2 regions of the Mesorhizobium album genome follow, and region 1 is predicted to be linked to the other one. Evidence: riboswitches for the same ligand, from Rfam matches in the RefSeq annotation. Region 1 holds a riboswitch; the other holds the start of a gene.

What was found. Region 1 has a riboswitch for S-adenosylmethionine ahead of RFN28_RS32630 (hypothetical protein). Riboswitches for the same ligand answer to the same signal wherever they lie in the genome.
Region 2: another riboswitch for S-adenosylmethionine. It lies ahead of metX (homoserine O-acetyltransferase MetX); the one in region 1 lies ahead of RFN28_RS32630 (hypothetical protein).

What each region holds. Positions count from the first base shown of each region.
Region 1 is NZ_JAVIIW010000070.1:9,265-16,455, forward strand. It holds gene RFN28_RS32625 (tetratricopeptide repeat protein) at 473-2,338, opposite strand; SAM-I-IV-variant riboswitch at 2,786-2,883, shown strand; gene RFN28_RS32630 (hypothetical protein) at 2,918-3,490, shown strand; gene RFN28_RS32635 (hypothetical protein) at 3,504-3,746, shown strand; gene RFN28_RS32640 (hypothetical protein) at 4,007-4,603, shown strand; gene RFN28_RS32645 (hypothetical protein) at 4,742-5,140, shown strand; gene RFN28_RS32650 (trypsin-like peptidase domain-containing protein) at 5,330-6,931, shown strand; gene RFN28_RS32655 (hypothetical protein) at 7,072-7,191, opposite strand, start outside.
Region 2 is NZ_JAVIIW010000010.1:101,465-109,382, reverse strand. It holds gene RFN28_RS11135 (DUF1330 domain-containing protein) at 1-272, shown strand, start outside; gene RFN28_RS11130 (glycosyltransferase family 2 protein) at 311-1,303, opposite strand; gene metW (methionine biosynthesis protein MetW) at 1,451-2,065, opposite strand; gene metX (homoserine O-acetyltransferase MetX) at 2,142-3,311, opposite strand; SAM riboswitch at 3,400-3,477, opposite strand; gene hisC (histidinol-phosphate transaminase) at 3,619-4,731, shown strand; gene RFN28_RS11110 (prephenate/arogenate dehydrogenase family protein) at 4,738-5,676, shown strand; gene RFN28_RS11105 (sugar kinase) at 5,673-6,620, opposite strand; gene RFN28_RS11100 (DUF2125 domain-containing protein) at 6,629-7,627, opposite strand; gene RFN28_RS11095 (gamma-glutamylcyclotransferase) at 7,751-7,918, shown strand, end outside.

The DNA of each region.
Region 1 (7,191 bases):
CCGCTCTCTCCCCCTAAAACCCAAATCACTCTAAACGATCAAGTTCGACCCCCTGCAGACCTTCCCTGAAGGCGGGGCAAGGGAAAGTCGTGACCCATTCTTGCCGTTCCGTCCCGTCACCTCAAACGTCCGGATTCGGGTGACGAGCTGTCATTTCGCTGCCCTGGTCCCGATGGGATCGAAATCCGAATCGTTCTTGAACCACGCTATCATGTCACGTCCCACCTTCTGCAAGTAGGGTTCCAGCAGGTCGATGGCGCGATCGGACTGGCCGAGCAGTTCACCTCAACTCGACGCTCTATTTCTTGGTGGGCGACGCGGCCGAAGAACGCGCCGGCGATGATGGCGGAACAGCCGGAACTCTATCCCGACGTGCCGGGCCTCGAGCCCGATGCCCGCTATTCCGAGCGATCGGCGAGCATCCTTCCCAATGCGTAGAAAGAACAGCGCCGCCTGGCGGCAGCCGGGTGCGCTATCGCGCCAGCTTCAGCACCTTCTGCCAGCGCGGCAGGCCGTGCAGGGTTGCGAAGTCAGAATCGTACCTGACCCACGCTTTCGTCTCGTGATTGGCGTGCGGCAGAAGGTCCTCCAGCAGCGCGAAGGCTTCGTCGAAGTCGCCCAGCAGGCAGCGGACGCAGGCGATGTTGTAGCGCGTCAGAATGTCGTCGGGGTCGATGGCAAGCGCGCGCGCCGCCCATTCCCGCGCCCGCTCGCGGTCGCCGAGCACGACCAGAGCGTTGGCGCCCATATAGGCAGGCCGCGGATTCTCGGGGTGCTTTTCAAGCACCCGCTTGGCCCGTTCCAGTCCCTCGCGGGCAGCCCACAGTTCCTTGTCCCGCAACGCGAGGGATCGATAGATCTGCACGAGCAGAAGCATCGACTGATAGTCGGTGGGGTTGAGCTCAGCGGCGCGCGCAAAATGCTCGGCAGCCTTCTCGAACTTTCCCTGCGCCTGGCATGTGCGCGCGTAGAAATAATGCGCCTCGAACAGATTGGGGTTGCGGGCGATCGCCTTCTCGTACTCGGCCTCGGCTTCCTGATATCGTTCCCCGACCGAGAGGGCCAGACCGCGCGAGGCGTGCGCTTCGCCAAGACTGGGGTCAATGTCGAGGGCCCTGGCGCTGTTAGCCAGAATGGCCTCGAGCGAGACCTTTACGTCATAGTGCAGGAACAAAAACGAATCGCAGTCGGCGATGCCTGCGTAGGCGCGCGCATAGAGCGGATCGAGCTCGATCGCCTTGGCGAACATGCGCTTTGCCAGCAGGTAGTAGGATTTGGAGCCGCGGTGGACGAACTCGCGTCCGCGCAGGTAATAGGTATAGGCCTCGACGTTCTCGGTCGGCGCCTGCCGGATCGCCTGCTTTTCCTCCGGCAACAGCCTGACCTTAAGCTGATCGACGATCGTGTGCGTGATCTCGTCCTGGATGGCGAAGATATCGGTCAGGTCGCGGTCGTAACGGTCGGCCCAGACATGGCCGCCGCTCTTGCCGTCGATCAACTGACCGGTGACGCGAACCCGTTGCGCAGCCTTGCGGACGCTGCCCTCAAGCAGGTACCTCACGCCCAACTCGGCGGCCACCTGTTGCAGCTTCACCACTCTGCCCTTGTAGGTGAACACGTTGTTGCGGCCGATCACGAACAGGCCCGATATCTTGGACAGATCGGTTATGATGTCCTCTGTGATGCCGTCAGCAAAATATTCCTGCTCGGGGTCGCCGCTCATGTTGTTGAAGGGCAGCACGGCGATCGACGGCTTTTCCCCAGCGGCGGGTTCGGCCTCGAGCTCGACCGAGACGGTCGAGGATCGCGGCTGCCCGATCCCGGCGAAGAGATCGACGTGATAGACCCTGACGGGGCGGTCGATGTTCTTCAGCACCTGCTCGCCGGCGTCCTCGAAGGCGAGGTCCAGCCGGTTGCCGACATTGTCGCGGACGGAGCCGGACACCGCGACGCCGCCCGGCCTGGCTATCGATTCTATGCGCGCGGCAACGTTGACGCCGTCGCCGTAAATGTCATTGTCCTCGACGATGATGTCGCCGAGATGGATGCCGATGCGGAACTCGATGCGGCTCTCTGCCGGCACGCCGGCATTGCGCTCGCGCATCGCCCGCTGGATCTCGGCGGCGCAGGCGACGGCGTTTACGACGCTCGGGAACTCGACCAGCATGCCGTCGCCGGTGAGCTTGACGATCCGCCCGTGATGCTCGGCGATCCTGCCGTCCGCCATCTCGCGGCGGTGCGCCTTGAGAGCGGCCAGCGTTCCCACCTCGTCGAGGCCCATCAGCCTGCTGTAGCCAACCACGTCGGCTGCGAATATCGCCGTGAGCCGGCGCTCCATGTGTGCACCCGGATTTTTCGAAGAAGCCTAAAATATCAGGTTCGGCGCTACGTGCCATATGTAAATCCCACTGGCGCCGCCTGAGCATCAGCGGGATTGCGACTCGGAAAGGTTCGATCAACCGGACCTCTGCGGGAACCGCTTGGCACTTCTGCCAAGTCACCCAGCCCGCACCCAAACCGATGTCCGAATTGGCGCTAAACCGACATTGGCGCCGCGATCCGAGTAGGTCCAGAACTGGCGCTGGTTGCTCGTTCCGGTCAACCAGACGTACGACAAGAAACCACCCATCTCGGCCATTGGCGGCAGCCAGCCGATAGAGTTTTGACCACCTGAAATGCCAGCGTATGAGATCGCCGCAGCGGGGCGGCTGATGTTGCCGTCGATGCCTCCGGCCTCCACCACGAGGAGAAAGCTTGCCGAAGTACAATCGTTTTGTTAGATCAAGCCCTGCATCCAGAGAGGGCTTCGGCCCCGCCAACCAGCCTTGACCGGCAACGGTGGCACGACGATGTGGCCCTCAACGGGCAACAGTAGGTCGCTAATCCCTCCAGATGCGTGTCAACTCTGGAGGTTTTTATGCTCTCACGACGTGGTTTTTTGATTGGTGCCGGCGGGCTGCTGACATCGGCGTTTCTTGGTGACGCGCAGGCTTTCGTCCACAGAACGGGCAAACCGCTTCTCGCTTCACCGGCTGAGGTCGCCGAGACGATGTACTGGTACGAAAACGGTGAGCAGGGCCTCATGCTGACCATCGGCCGGTGGGTTTTCTGCCCGCCGCCGCCGACGTGGCGCGAGTTCTTCGAAGCGGAAGGCATCCCGCATCGGACTGAAGCCCATATCCAAGCTATTTACGAAGAGCACGGCATTGAACCGGAAGACTATGACGGCGATGTCGATGGATACTTCTGGGAGACGCGCTTCGATCTCGAGACCGGCCCCTGCGCTAAGGCCTACCACCTTCTGAAGAAGCTGGATCTTGGGCCTTCGATCCGGCGAGGGAGTGCCGAGCCGCATCTGGTATTCTGCAATGGCGATGTCGCTAACGATGATAGCCGGTGGGTCGATGCAAGGGACAAACTCACGCTTTCTCTCCTGCAGGCCCGGTTGATCGATCTGAAGCTTCCGATCCGCCTTGCAGAAGGGATTTGAGGGAATGCCGGACATGATCGACGATGACCCCGCGCCTACCGACACCGCGCAGATGGCCAAGGGTGGCCCACAGGAGCCAATCGAGCCTTACACGTGCCGTTATTGCGGCTGGATGACAACGGTGCCGAACGAGGCGGAGGCGCGCCTGTGTATGCGGTGTGTCCGGTTCGAGGGCGATGTGCATCCGGCGGTGACCGGAGCACGGATCGCGGTGCACAACGCGCTCATCCTAGGCATGGCCAGGAAGAGGGGCTGAAGGCAGGGCAACTGCCATTGCCTCCAACACGGAGGGTTTCCCGGAGAGCGGGGGGCCACGAATTGGGCCCCCTGGCTTTGGGACCCCGGACCTCTTTCCTTCTCTGAATATATGTACCTCGCGACAAGTTTTCGGATGCGAAGATAACGACCGGAACAAGCCTCGCTGATATAAATCTGCAAACCAAATGGTTCGTTGAAGGGCTTTGCAATTGGTTGAACAAGCAGCAGAGCCGGGTTGGCGGGAGGCGGGAGTAGGCGATGCGGTTGCGTCTTCTTGTGACTTGTTTGGCTGCAATGATCGCCTCAGCACAAGTTCGTGCTGCTGAGGTAGAAACGGCTCTCTGGAAGAACGTTGGAAATTGGAGCGTATACGTTGATCGGCCCCTCCAATTTCAGTGCTTCGTAACAACGCTTTATGAGGACTACACTATTTTTCGCGTTGGCTTCCTGCAACCGGGTTCAAGTGCAGCCATGTACATTGCAATAGGTAACTTAAATTGGACCTCAATTGAAGAAGGGAAAGACTACGATCTAATCCTGCAGATCGACAATGAAGCTGGCTGGCGATCACCAGCTTTGGGAACGAGGTTTGGCACACTGCCAGCTCTTGCCATAGGTACCAATGAGCCGGGCTTCGTTGAGCAACTGATGCGGAAACACTTTTTGCGTGTCTTTTTCAACGGTCGGCAGGTTCTTAACCTTAGTCTTCGGGGCTCGAATGCTGCTCTGAGGGAGATGGGAGCATGCCAAAATGCGGTTGATGCCTACGTGGGCGCGAACCGCAACTCTCAACCCAAAGACCCTTTCACTGGAGTTGCCGGTCCAGCGCCGAAGAAGGACCCGTTTGATCTATAGTGATTTGGAGGGGTCTCAGGGCATGGTGACGGGACAAGCAGGATGCAGGACAGTCGGCTCTCACTTAGATGTGGCGGCACGCGAGCAGGGAACGGCTTGATGCCTCGTGGCCGGATAGTGATGGTCGAGCGAGGCAGCATGAATTACCGTCCGTTGTGCCGTAACTGTGGCCGGACCATCCACCGGGTGTTCCGGTATCTTCACTTTGGGCAGCGTGCTGCTGCCCGCTATCACCGCTCTTGGAGTTTCCAAGACTTTCCAGACAGCATCGCTGAGGTCGAGCGGCTGGCTGAGGGGACGGTGCTGAGCGTCGAGTGGGTCAGCGACATCGAGCACTGGATCAAGCGCGCCGTCGTGTGGGACGGCGAATATACTAGCCCGTACTTCTGCGGCCGGGGTTGCGCGCAACTGTTCGGCTACCATCAGGCCGCCACCGGCGCAGCCACTGATATGCATGCAGAGGCCGTGATGCGACAGCGCGCCAAGCTCGACGAGCAGCAACTGCGCCGCCGTCGCAAGGCGCGGAGGTCAGCATGAAGCTGAAGGAGGTGCGCTGATGCGCAAGTTGATGATTTTGGCCCCCGCGCTCCTGCCGGCGGTGGCAGGCGGACGACTACCGCAGTTAAGAAAAGGCCAACGTGACCGACAACGGCATCGCGATGATGCCGGCAGGGATAGGCAGGAGATCCTCGATGGCTGCGTGCGGCCGCTCGGCCCGAGCGGCAGGTGGTCGACGCCGCCAGCGTCGTCGGCACTTATGACAGCCGCGAGGACGCGGCGCGCCTTGTCGTCAGGGTGTCTTTAAGTCGCCCTCGTCATTGGCAAATTCGTCGTGATAGTTTGTACCTTGAAAGTGCGCGGAGCATCGCAATGGCTTGGGCTTCCCGAATTGGCGGGATTGTGGCGGCAGGTGTGATCCTGAACGCCTGCCTTGTTGGCACATCGTATGGAAAAAATTCCAGTTCACCGGTAGAACGCTGTATCCGTGCCAAGACACCGAATGACAAGGTTTACTATTGCTCAATTGCACTGAAAGGTAGCCCCGACAGGAGGACAACGGAGCGTCTTCTTCTTCGAAGGGGAAATGCGTTAGCGCAACTCGGGATATTCTCCGAGGCTGTTAAAGATTTCTCACGCCTCATCCAGGCGGACCCGACAGTTGCCGGCTATGTCGATAATCGTACGACTGCTCTACGATCTCTTGGCCTCTATCAAGAAGCTCTCGCGGATGCCAATCACGCAGTGGAATTGGCCCCACATGAGGCGTTTGTCTACCATAGCCGCGGCCTTGTTTTCGAAGGTCTGAAGCAGTTTAGCGCAGCGTTAAGCGATTTTGACCAAGCAGTTTCCCTGGAGCCGAGCAATACGGGGTTCATTATTGAACGGGCCAGGATCAAAGTGGAAGCCGGCCGCACAGGCGAGGCAATAGAAGACCTTTCCCGTGTGATTTCCCAAGAACCCAACAACTTGACCGCCCTGCGACAGCGGGGTTTTGCCCGCCTCGCAATGGGAGATTTGACGTCTGCCGCAAGCGATCTGATCACGTACAGCCGAGCTGTTCCCAACGATCCCGAAGTCGCGGCGGCGATCGCGACCATTAGCGCTTCCGCAGCAAACGCAGCGGCCGGCGCAAAATCAGCAAGTTCGTCCTCGGCCGAGTCTAGTTCGGGGACGGGTGTCGCGCAGAAGCAGCCAGAGCAAAGTGTTGGGGTGACGGGGACTGGGTTCTTTGTATCCTCAGAGGGTTACGTCATAACCAATGCGCATGTGGTGGGAAACTGCTCCACTCTTAGCGCCGCTGCCTTTGCAGCGCCCCAAGCCAACGCCCAATTGGTCGCTAAAGACAATGCCAACGATCTTGCCTTGCTCAAGATTGCAGGAAAGGCATCGGCTCACGCCCCGTTACGATCGGGTGTTCGTACGGGAGAGGGTATCGCCGCATTTGGCTATCCTCTTTACGGCTTGCTGGCGAGCGCCGGTAACTTCACTGCCGGAAATGTATCAGCTTTGGCGGGCGTCGGTGACGATACTCGGTACATGCAAATTTCGGCACCTGTTCAACCCGGAAACAGTGGTGGGCCGGTCCTAGATCAATATGGGAATGTGGTTGGCGTAGTGGTGTCCAAACTGAATGTCTTGAAGGTGGCGGGAGCCATCGACGACATTCCACAAAACGTCAATTTTGCAATTAAGGCCTCGGTTCTAATCAGCTTTTTGCAATCCAGCGGCGTCGGGACAGAGGCTGGAAGTATAGACAAGCCTCTATCCTCAGCTGATTTGGCGGACAGGGCTAAGTCGATCTCCGTGTTCCTTCGGTGCGAGAACTAGTCGGCCCGCGAAATATTCGGACGTTGACTGCCGCCAACATGTCACCGGGCACCAGCGTTGAATCGTCACCCGTGCTTGAACTTAAGCCACATTCTTCCGACCAGCTATCTCCACAGCAATCCTATGGGACGCGATCTCTTCTAACGCCGCGCTGCGGTGGTCAGCCGCTGATATGCGAACTCGCGCTCCAGGCTCTTGTCCAGTTCGCTGATGCGCTCGAGGGCCAACCCCAAATCATTGGGAATGACCGAGATGTCCTG
Region 2 (7,918 bases), on a different contig from region 1:
GGATCGTCGAATATCTCGAAAGAATCGACGCCACGCTGGCGCCGTTTGGCGGGCGCTTCATTGTCCATGGCGGTGAAGTCGAGGTGGTCGAGAACAGCTGGCCGGGCCACGTGATCGTCGTCGAATTCCCGGACAGACAGCATGTGCGCGACTGGTACAATTCTCCCGCCTATCGGGCGATCCTCAATTTGCGCACCGATAACTCCGAATCCGACATCGTCTTCGTTGACGGCGTCGAGCATCCGCACAAGGCTACGGATGTGCTCGGCTAGCAGAACTGAACAAAGTGCTTGTTCAGTGCCGGATGATTCTAACTATGCCCGACATAGTCCGGTAAGATTTCGATTTTGTCACGAAAGAGGCCGGCAGCGAGGCTGAACTGGCCGAAAAATGCCAGAGTGTAAAAGGTCAGGCCGACCGCCAGCGAAAACGGAACCTGCCAGAGCGGCATGCCTGTTTGCGGCGCGTGCCGTATCACGCGTCGTGTCGTGCGCCACGACATGGTCCACCAGCGGCTGAACGATTTGACGATCCGTCGGGCGCGGCTGGGAGCACGAAGCGCGACGAATTTCCGGTCGGCGTCCCGGCCGGTCACCAGCGCGCGCCAACAGAAGAACCGCCAGCCCCGCGGGGGATAGTGATAGACGCGCGCGTCGACATGGACGATTTCGTGGCCCTCGCGCCGAAGCCGATGCATAAGCAGCGTGCAAGAAACCTTGAAGCCGTTGTTTTGCGGGAAGGTATTGGCGGCAATCCATTCGCGCCGGAAGGCGACGTTGTTGGCGTTGATCGCCCGTTTCGCGGCAAATTTCTTGTCTCCCCGAGCCATCGGGAAGAACCAGATCAACGCGAAGGTTCGCGAGAAGAAGTCGTCGTAGAAAAGATATGTATAGCCATTGACGCAAACGGTCTCGGGATTCCGAAATGGGCTGAGCAGGATCGAGAGCCAGTCCGATTCAGGAACCGTGTCGGAGTCCATGAAGATCACGACGTCTGCGTCGGTCGCCAGGATGCCGTTGTTCTTGAGCTCGTAATAACGGCCACCGGGACAGGCGACGAAGCAAAGCTCTGCCACCTCTTTCAGCTGCGGTGCTTCTCTATTGATATGGTCTCGCAGCGACTGGGCGTCTACGTCGTGCCCGGGGTGCGAGATAATGACTTTCGGGCTTGCGAAACCGGCCGCCGAAACCGAGGCGATTTCATCGGACAGGGCGGTCAGCCCAACGCCGATCTCGTCCCAGTCGATCGACTTGGCGTTTTCCATTTCCATGACGACTGAGTAAGTCGGGAGATCGCCGACCATCACTGCTTCACCAGGTTGCCTGAATTCAGGTCGGTATAACCGCCATCGTTCGCTGTCAAATGACAGAAACAGCAATGCAAAATATTTTTGGCGCCTCATCGATATCCCCGGCAGTCTTGCCAGCCAAGAGAACCGTTTCGAGCGCCGTTACCTCTTCAACAAAAACACCGCCTGCTGGCCGAAGAAGTTCCAGAACCACCAGGGCATCGACAGGCCGATCTTCTGGCCATTGGCGTCCAGCGCGGTGGCCTTCTCGACCGTCGCGCCAAGCTCCTCGCACAGATTGACGAAGTCGCGGATGGTGCAGAAGTGGATGTTGGGCGTGTCGTACCAGGAATAGGGCAGGTCCTTGGTGACCGGCATCCTGCCCTTGATCAGCAGTGAGAAGCGCACTCGCCAATGGCCGAAATTGGGGAAGGAGACGATGGCGCGGTTGCCGATCCTGAGCAATTCGTCGAGCACGCGCTTCGGATTGCGGGTCGCCTGCAGGGTCTGCGACAGCACGACGAAATCGAAGCCCTTGTCGGGGTAGAACCCGAGGTCCTTGTCGGCATCGCCCTGGATGACGGAAAGGCCGCGCGCCACGCATTCGTTGACGCCGCGCTGCGACAATTCCATCCCGCGGCCGTCGACCTGCCTGGTTTCCTGCAGAAGTTCCAGAAGCACGCCGTCGCCCGAGCCGACGTCGAGCACGCGCGAATTGGGCGGAATGAGATCGGCGACGACGTCGAGATCGACGCGCTGGGCGCGGTTGACGCTCATGAGCATACCTCCGGCCTTAGGGCGTTTGCAGCCAATGGCGTCGCCACGCGGCCAAGACAAACAGGTCGCGAGCGGCTCATAGGCTGAGCCCCCTGGCGCGAGCGGCGGAGGCAATGAAGCCGTTGATGGCCGCGAACAGTTCCGGCTCGTCGAGCAGAAAGGCATCATGACCGCGATCGGTCTCGATCTCGACGAAGGAGACGGAAGCGCCGGCGGCATTGAGCGCATGAACGACCGAGCGGCTCTCCTCGGTCGGGAACAGCCAGTCGCTCGTAAAGGACACAAGACAGAAGCGCGTCTTGGTGCCGGCGAAGGCGTTGGCCAGGCGTCCGCCATGGTCGACGGCGATGTCGAAATAGTCCATCGCGCGGGTCAGATAGAGGTAGGAATTGGCGTCGAAGCGGTCGACGAAAGTCATGCCCTGGTGGCGCAGGTAGCTTTCGATCTGGAAATCGGCATCGAAACCGAAGGTCAGCGCCTCGCGGTCCTGCAGGTTGCGGCCGAATTTGCGGTGCAGCGCCGCCTCGGACAGATAGGTGATGTGGGCGGCCATGCGCGCCACGGCGAGCCCCTTTTCCGGGCGCCTGCCGAAATCGAGATATTTGCCGCCGTGCCAGTCCGGATCGGCCATGACGGCCTGCCGGCCGACTTCGTGGAAGGCGATATTCTGCGAGGAATGGCGGGCGCCGGTGGCGATCGGCAGCGCGGAAAAGACGCGCTCCGAATGGCTGGCGGCCCATTCCAGCACCTGCATGCCGCCCATTGAGCCGCCGACCACGCAAAACAGCTTCTCGATGCCGAAATGATCGACCAGCATCAGCTGCGCGCGCACCATATCGCGGATGGTAATGATCGGCAGGTCGAGCCCGTAGGGCCGGCCCGTCGCCGGATTGGTCGAGGCGGGGCCGGTGGAGCCCAGGCAGCCGCCGACGACGTTGGAGCAGATGACGAAAAAGCGGTTGGTGTCGATGATCTTGCCGGGACCGATCAGCACCTCCCACCAGCCGGGCTTGCCGGTCACCGGATTGGTGTTGGCGACATGCTGGTCGCCGGTCAGCGCGTGGCAGACGAGGATGGCGTTGGAGCGGGCGTCGTTGAGGGTGCCGTAGGTCTGGTAAGCGATCTGGAAGGGCGACAGCAGCGTGCCCGCATCGAGCTTCAACGGCTTGTCGGGGCCGAACTGCAGCACCGGGCTCGACGGATTGTCGGCCTCGTTGTTGGTCCTTACAGCACGCTGAGCGACCATTGCATTCCCCATCCAGCATCGATTTCGCCGATGCGGCGCCCGGCCGGCAGCGGACAACAAAAAACCGGCTTGCCTTCGCAAAGCCGGTTACAGGTTGCAAACGGCCCTTTAGCGAATTGTTTAACGTGGCTGCAAGCCGACCGGCCAAATCACCACGGGAAGTCCGGCTGCTCTTCTAGGGCCAGCGCCGCGCTTCGTCAACGGGCAGCCTCTTGGGGTTAGCATCCTGGCGCAAGCACCGGCACTCGACATTCCGGGCCATGGCCTGTATTTCCGCAGCGGCCTCGGACAGAGGCCCTCTCGACGGATTTGCGATATGAAGCAGGATCAGGCACGTCCAACGCCACGCGCTGGCATCATGGACATCGAGGCCTATGTACCGGGCAAAAGCACCGCGCCGGCAGGCGTTGCGAAGGTCTACAAGCTGTCCTCGAACGAAAACCCGCTCGGCCCGTCGCCGAAGGCGATCGAGGCCGCGCGGGACGTGGCTGCCAGGCTCGACGTCTATCCCGACGGCTCCGCCCGCCGGCTGCGCGAAGCGATCGCCGACGTGCATGGCCTCAATCCGGCGAACATCGTCTGCTCCAACGGCTCCGACGAGATCCTGGGGCTCCTGGCGCAAACCTATCTGGCGCCCGGAGACGAGGCCGTGTTCACCGAGCACGCCTTCATGGTCTACAAGATCTACATCCAGGCCGCCGGCGCCAAGCCGGTGGCGGTCAAGGAAACCGACGAGCGCGCCGACATCGATGCCATCCTCGCCGCGGTGACGCCGGCGACCCGGATCGTGTTCCTTGCCAACCCCAACAATCCGACCGGCACCTATGTGCCTTTCCAGGAGGTGCGCCGGCTGCATGCCCGCCTGCCGAAGAACGTGCTTCTGGTGCTCGACGCGGCCTATGCCGAATATGTGCGGCGCAACGATTATGAGGCCGGCGTCGAGCTGGCGGGCAGCTCCGAGAACGTGGTCATGACCCGCACCTTCTCCAAGCTCGGCCTCGGCGGCGCGCGCATCGGCTGGATGTACGGGCCGGCGCACATCGTCGATGCGATCAACCGGGTGCGCGGACCCTTCAACGTCAATGCGACCGCGATCGAAGCCGGCATCGCGGCGATCCGCGACCGTGCCCATATCGAGCGCAGCGTGGCGCATAACGAGAAATGGCTTGCCTGGGTCAGCGAGCAGTTGACCCTGCTCGGGCTGCGCGTGACGCCCAGTGTCGGCAATTTCGTGCTGATCCATTTCCCCGACGACAAAAAGCATTCGGCGGCGGCCGCGGACGATTATCTCAGCGCGCGCGGCTATATCCTGCGCCGCGTCACCGGCTACGGCTTCCCCAACGCGCTGCGCATGAGCATCGGCATCGAGGAGGCCAATCGCGGCGTTGTCGAAGCGCTGACGAATTTCCTGAAAAGCTGAAGCACCATGACATCACCGATGTTCGAAAGAATAGCGCTGGTCGGCATCGGCCTGATCGGCTCGTCGCTCGCCCGCGTCATCCGCCGCGAGGGCCTTGCCCGCCATATCGCCATCGCGACCCGCAGCCGATCGACGCTCAAGCGGGCCGAGGAACTCGGCCTCGGCGATTCCTATACGACTGACGCGAAGGAAGCTGTCCGCGACGCGGATCTGATCATCGTGTCGGTGCCGGTCGGCTCGTCCGGCGAGGTCGCCGCCGAGATCGCACCGGCGTTGAAGAAAGGCGCCATCCTCACCGATGTCGGCTCGACCAAGGCCTCGGTCATCGCACAGATTGAGCCGCATGTGCCAAAGGGCGTGCACTTCATCCCCGGCCATCCGCTGGCCGGCACGGAAAAATCCGGGCCGGATGCCGGCTTCGCCGACCTCTTCGACAACCGCTGGTGCATCTTCACGCCGCTGCCCGGAACCGATCCGGAAGCGCTGGAGAAGCTTTCCGAATTCTGGCGGCGCTGCGGCTCCAACATCGACACGATGGACCCGCAGCATCATGACATGACCTTGGCGATCGTGTCGCATTTGCCGCACATCATCGCCTACAACATCGTCGGCACCGCCGACGACCTCGAGACGGTGACGAAATCGGAAGTCATCAAATATTCGGCCTCCGGCTTCCGCGACTTCACCCGACTGGCCGCGTCCGACCCGACCATGTGGCGGGATGTGTGCCTGCACAACAAGGACGCGATTCTGGAAATGCTGGCGCGCTTCTCGGAGGATCTGGCCTCGCTGCAGAGGGCGATCCGCTGGGGCGACGGCGAGAAGCTGTTCGATCTCTTCACCCGCACGCGCGCCATCCGCCGCTCGATCATCGAGGCCGGCCAGGACATCGACGTGCCGGATTTCGGAAGACAGGCGATCGAGCACCCGGGCGCCAAGCCCTAGGCTTTTTCCTCGATCTGTTCCGATGGCGGCCAATGGGCCGCCATCATCGCCAATGTCTCGGCCCTATCCGGCGCGCCGAGCCGGCCGCCGAAGCGCAGGCATTTGAGCGCGGCGGCGGCGCTGGCGAAGCGCAGCGCCTGCTCGGGCGGCATCGCTTCGGCAAGGCCGACGGCAAAGGCGCCGTGGAAGACATCGCCGGCGGCAAGCGTGTCCACCGCCTTCACCTTCGGCGCCTCGACATGGCGCACGCGACCGGCTTCCCGGTCATGCCACCAGGTTCCGGCGGCGCCTCCCGTCACCGCGACGAAGGCGTCGGTGCGCGAGGCAAGGTCGGCACAGGTGCTTTCCGGGTCGAGCGCGTGGCCGCAGACGATGCGCGCCGCCGGTTCCGAGGCGACGATATGCGAGGCCAGCGGCAAGAGCCGCTCCAGCACCTCGACCGGCGCCGTATCGGCGTCGAGGATGGCCGGACGGCCAGCGTCACGCGCGGCCGTCAGGGCAAGTGCGGCGGCGCCAGGCCAGCGCACATCGACCAGCACCGCGTCGAAGGCGGAAAGATCGGCAAGTGGCAAGGTCTCGGGATCAGCCTGCGCTTGTCGGTCGTAGAACGGCACGATGACGCGCTCGCCATGGGCATCCACGAGGATAGCGGCCAGCGCCGAACGCGCACCGGCGACGCGGCGGATCAGGGTGCAGTCGACGCCTTCCGCCTCGATCTCGGCGATCAGCCGATCGCCGACCGCGTCGTCACCCGCGCTCGCCCAAAGCGATACGCTGGCGCCCAGGCGATGCGCGGCGCAGGCGGCGCTCGTCGCCATGCCAGAGGCGATCTGGATGCCGTCGCCGGCGATAAACTTGCCCTGATGCGTGGGAAGCGTCTCGACGCGCAGGATCGTGTCGAGGGTGAATGCGCCGACGCTGAGCAGCCTGACGGGTTCCAATATCGCAGCCCTCAATCGATCGGCTTGATCTTGCCCAGCGGGATGAAGCCGAGCGAGGCCTTGCCCTTGACGATCTTGAGCGGCATGGACGGCTCGTTGCCAAGCATCGCCAGGCCGGCAAAACCCTGCTCGATCTCGTTTTTGTGCTCGGGGATGGCGTCGGCGAGTATGGCCGCGACAGCCTTCGGGTCCTTGAGCTTGATCGTCAGGTTGGCGTCGACCAGGCCGTCGGCGTCGACCGAGACCGGTCCGGACACGGTCACGCGCGCCATTCCGGACGACAAGTCGAGCTTTGCGATGTCGGCCGACTGGCCGCGCAGGCTTTTCGGCGGCGCCGCGATCAGCGCGACACCGTTCTTCAGCGTCGCCTCGCCGCTGCCGTCCAGCGCAGGAAGCGCGCGTCCGCCGATCGCGTCGGCGTCGATCTCGAGATCGCTGAAGCTGCCGGCATAGGTGACATCCTGGCCTTTCGGTTCCAACTGTCCGGCCGCCTTTGCTGCGTAGAACAGTTCGGCCGGGTCCGAATCATCGGCCGGGTCGGTCTGGCCGGACAGTCCTTCAGCCTGCAGTGAGACGCGCCGCGGCAAGGGCCAGGACAGGTTGACCGTCGCATGCAGCTTGTCCCAGTCAATCCACAGCGGCAGCATTCCCGGCGCAGAGGTTCGGAGCGGGCCCCGCACATCGGCCACCGGCGACAAAGGCTGCGTGATCCCTGCGACGGCGTTGAGGCTGCCGGTGGAGGCGGCGATGTTTTTGGTGTCGTCCTGATAGGCGAGGCTGTCGCAGGAAACGGCGAAGCTCAGCGGATAGCCGCTGACGGTGAGGTTGGCGCAGCTGGCGGCGATGCCTTTGGTGCCGAGCTTGGCCACCGCCTGGTCGGCCTCCGTCTTGAGGCGGCCGGCGAGGTAGAACCAGCCGGCGCTGTAGAGCGCGAACAGCACCACGATGAATGCCGCCAGCCAGAACAGCCGGCGGCGAGGTTTGCGCGATCGCTCGTCACTTGACGTCATGCTGCGGCTCTCGTTAACCCCTCATGCGGCGAGCGGGCAGTTGTTTTTGCGCACAACCAGCGGGGACAGAAGAAACACCTTACCGGTGCGATGTCTCACTCGAGTGCGATCAGGCTTGGCGATATGGGCGATTTTTGGGTTTTTGGCTATGGGTCGCTGATCTGGCGGCCGGGATTCGCACATATCGAGACGCGGCGCGCCCGTCTTTACGGCTACCGCCGGTCGCTTTGCGTCTATTCCTTCGTGCATCGCGGCACACGCGAGCGGCCGGGACTGGTGCTCGGCCTCGAC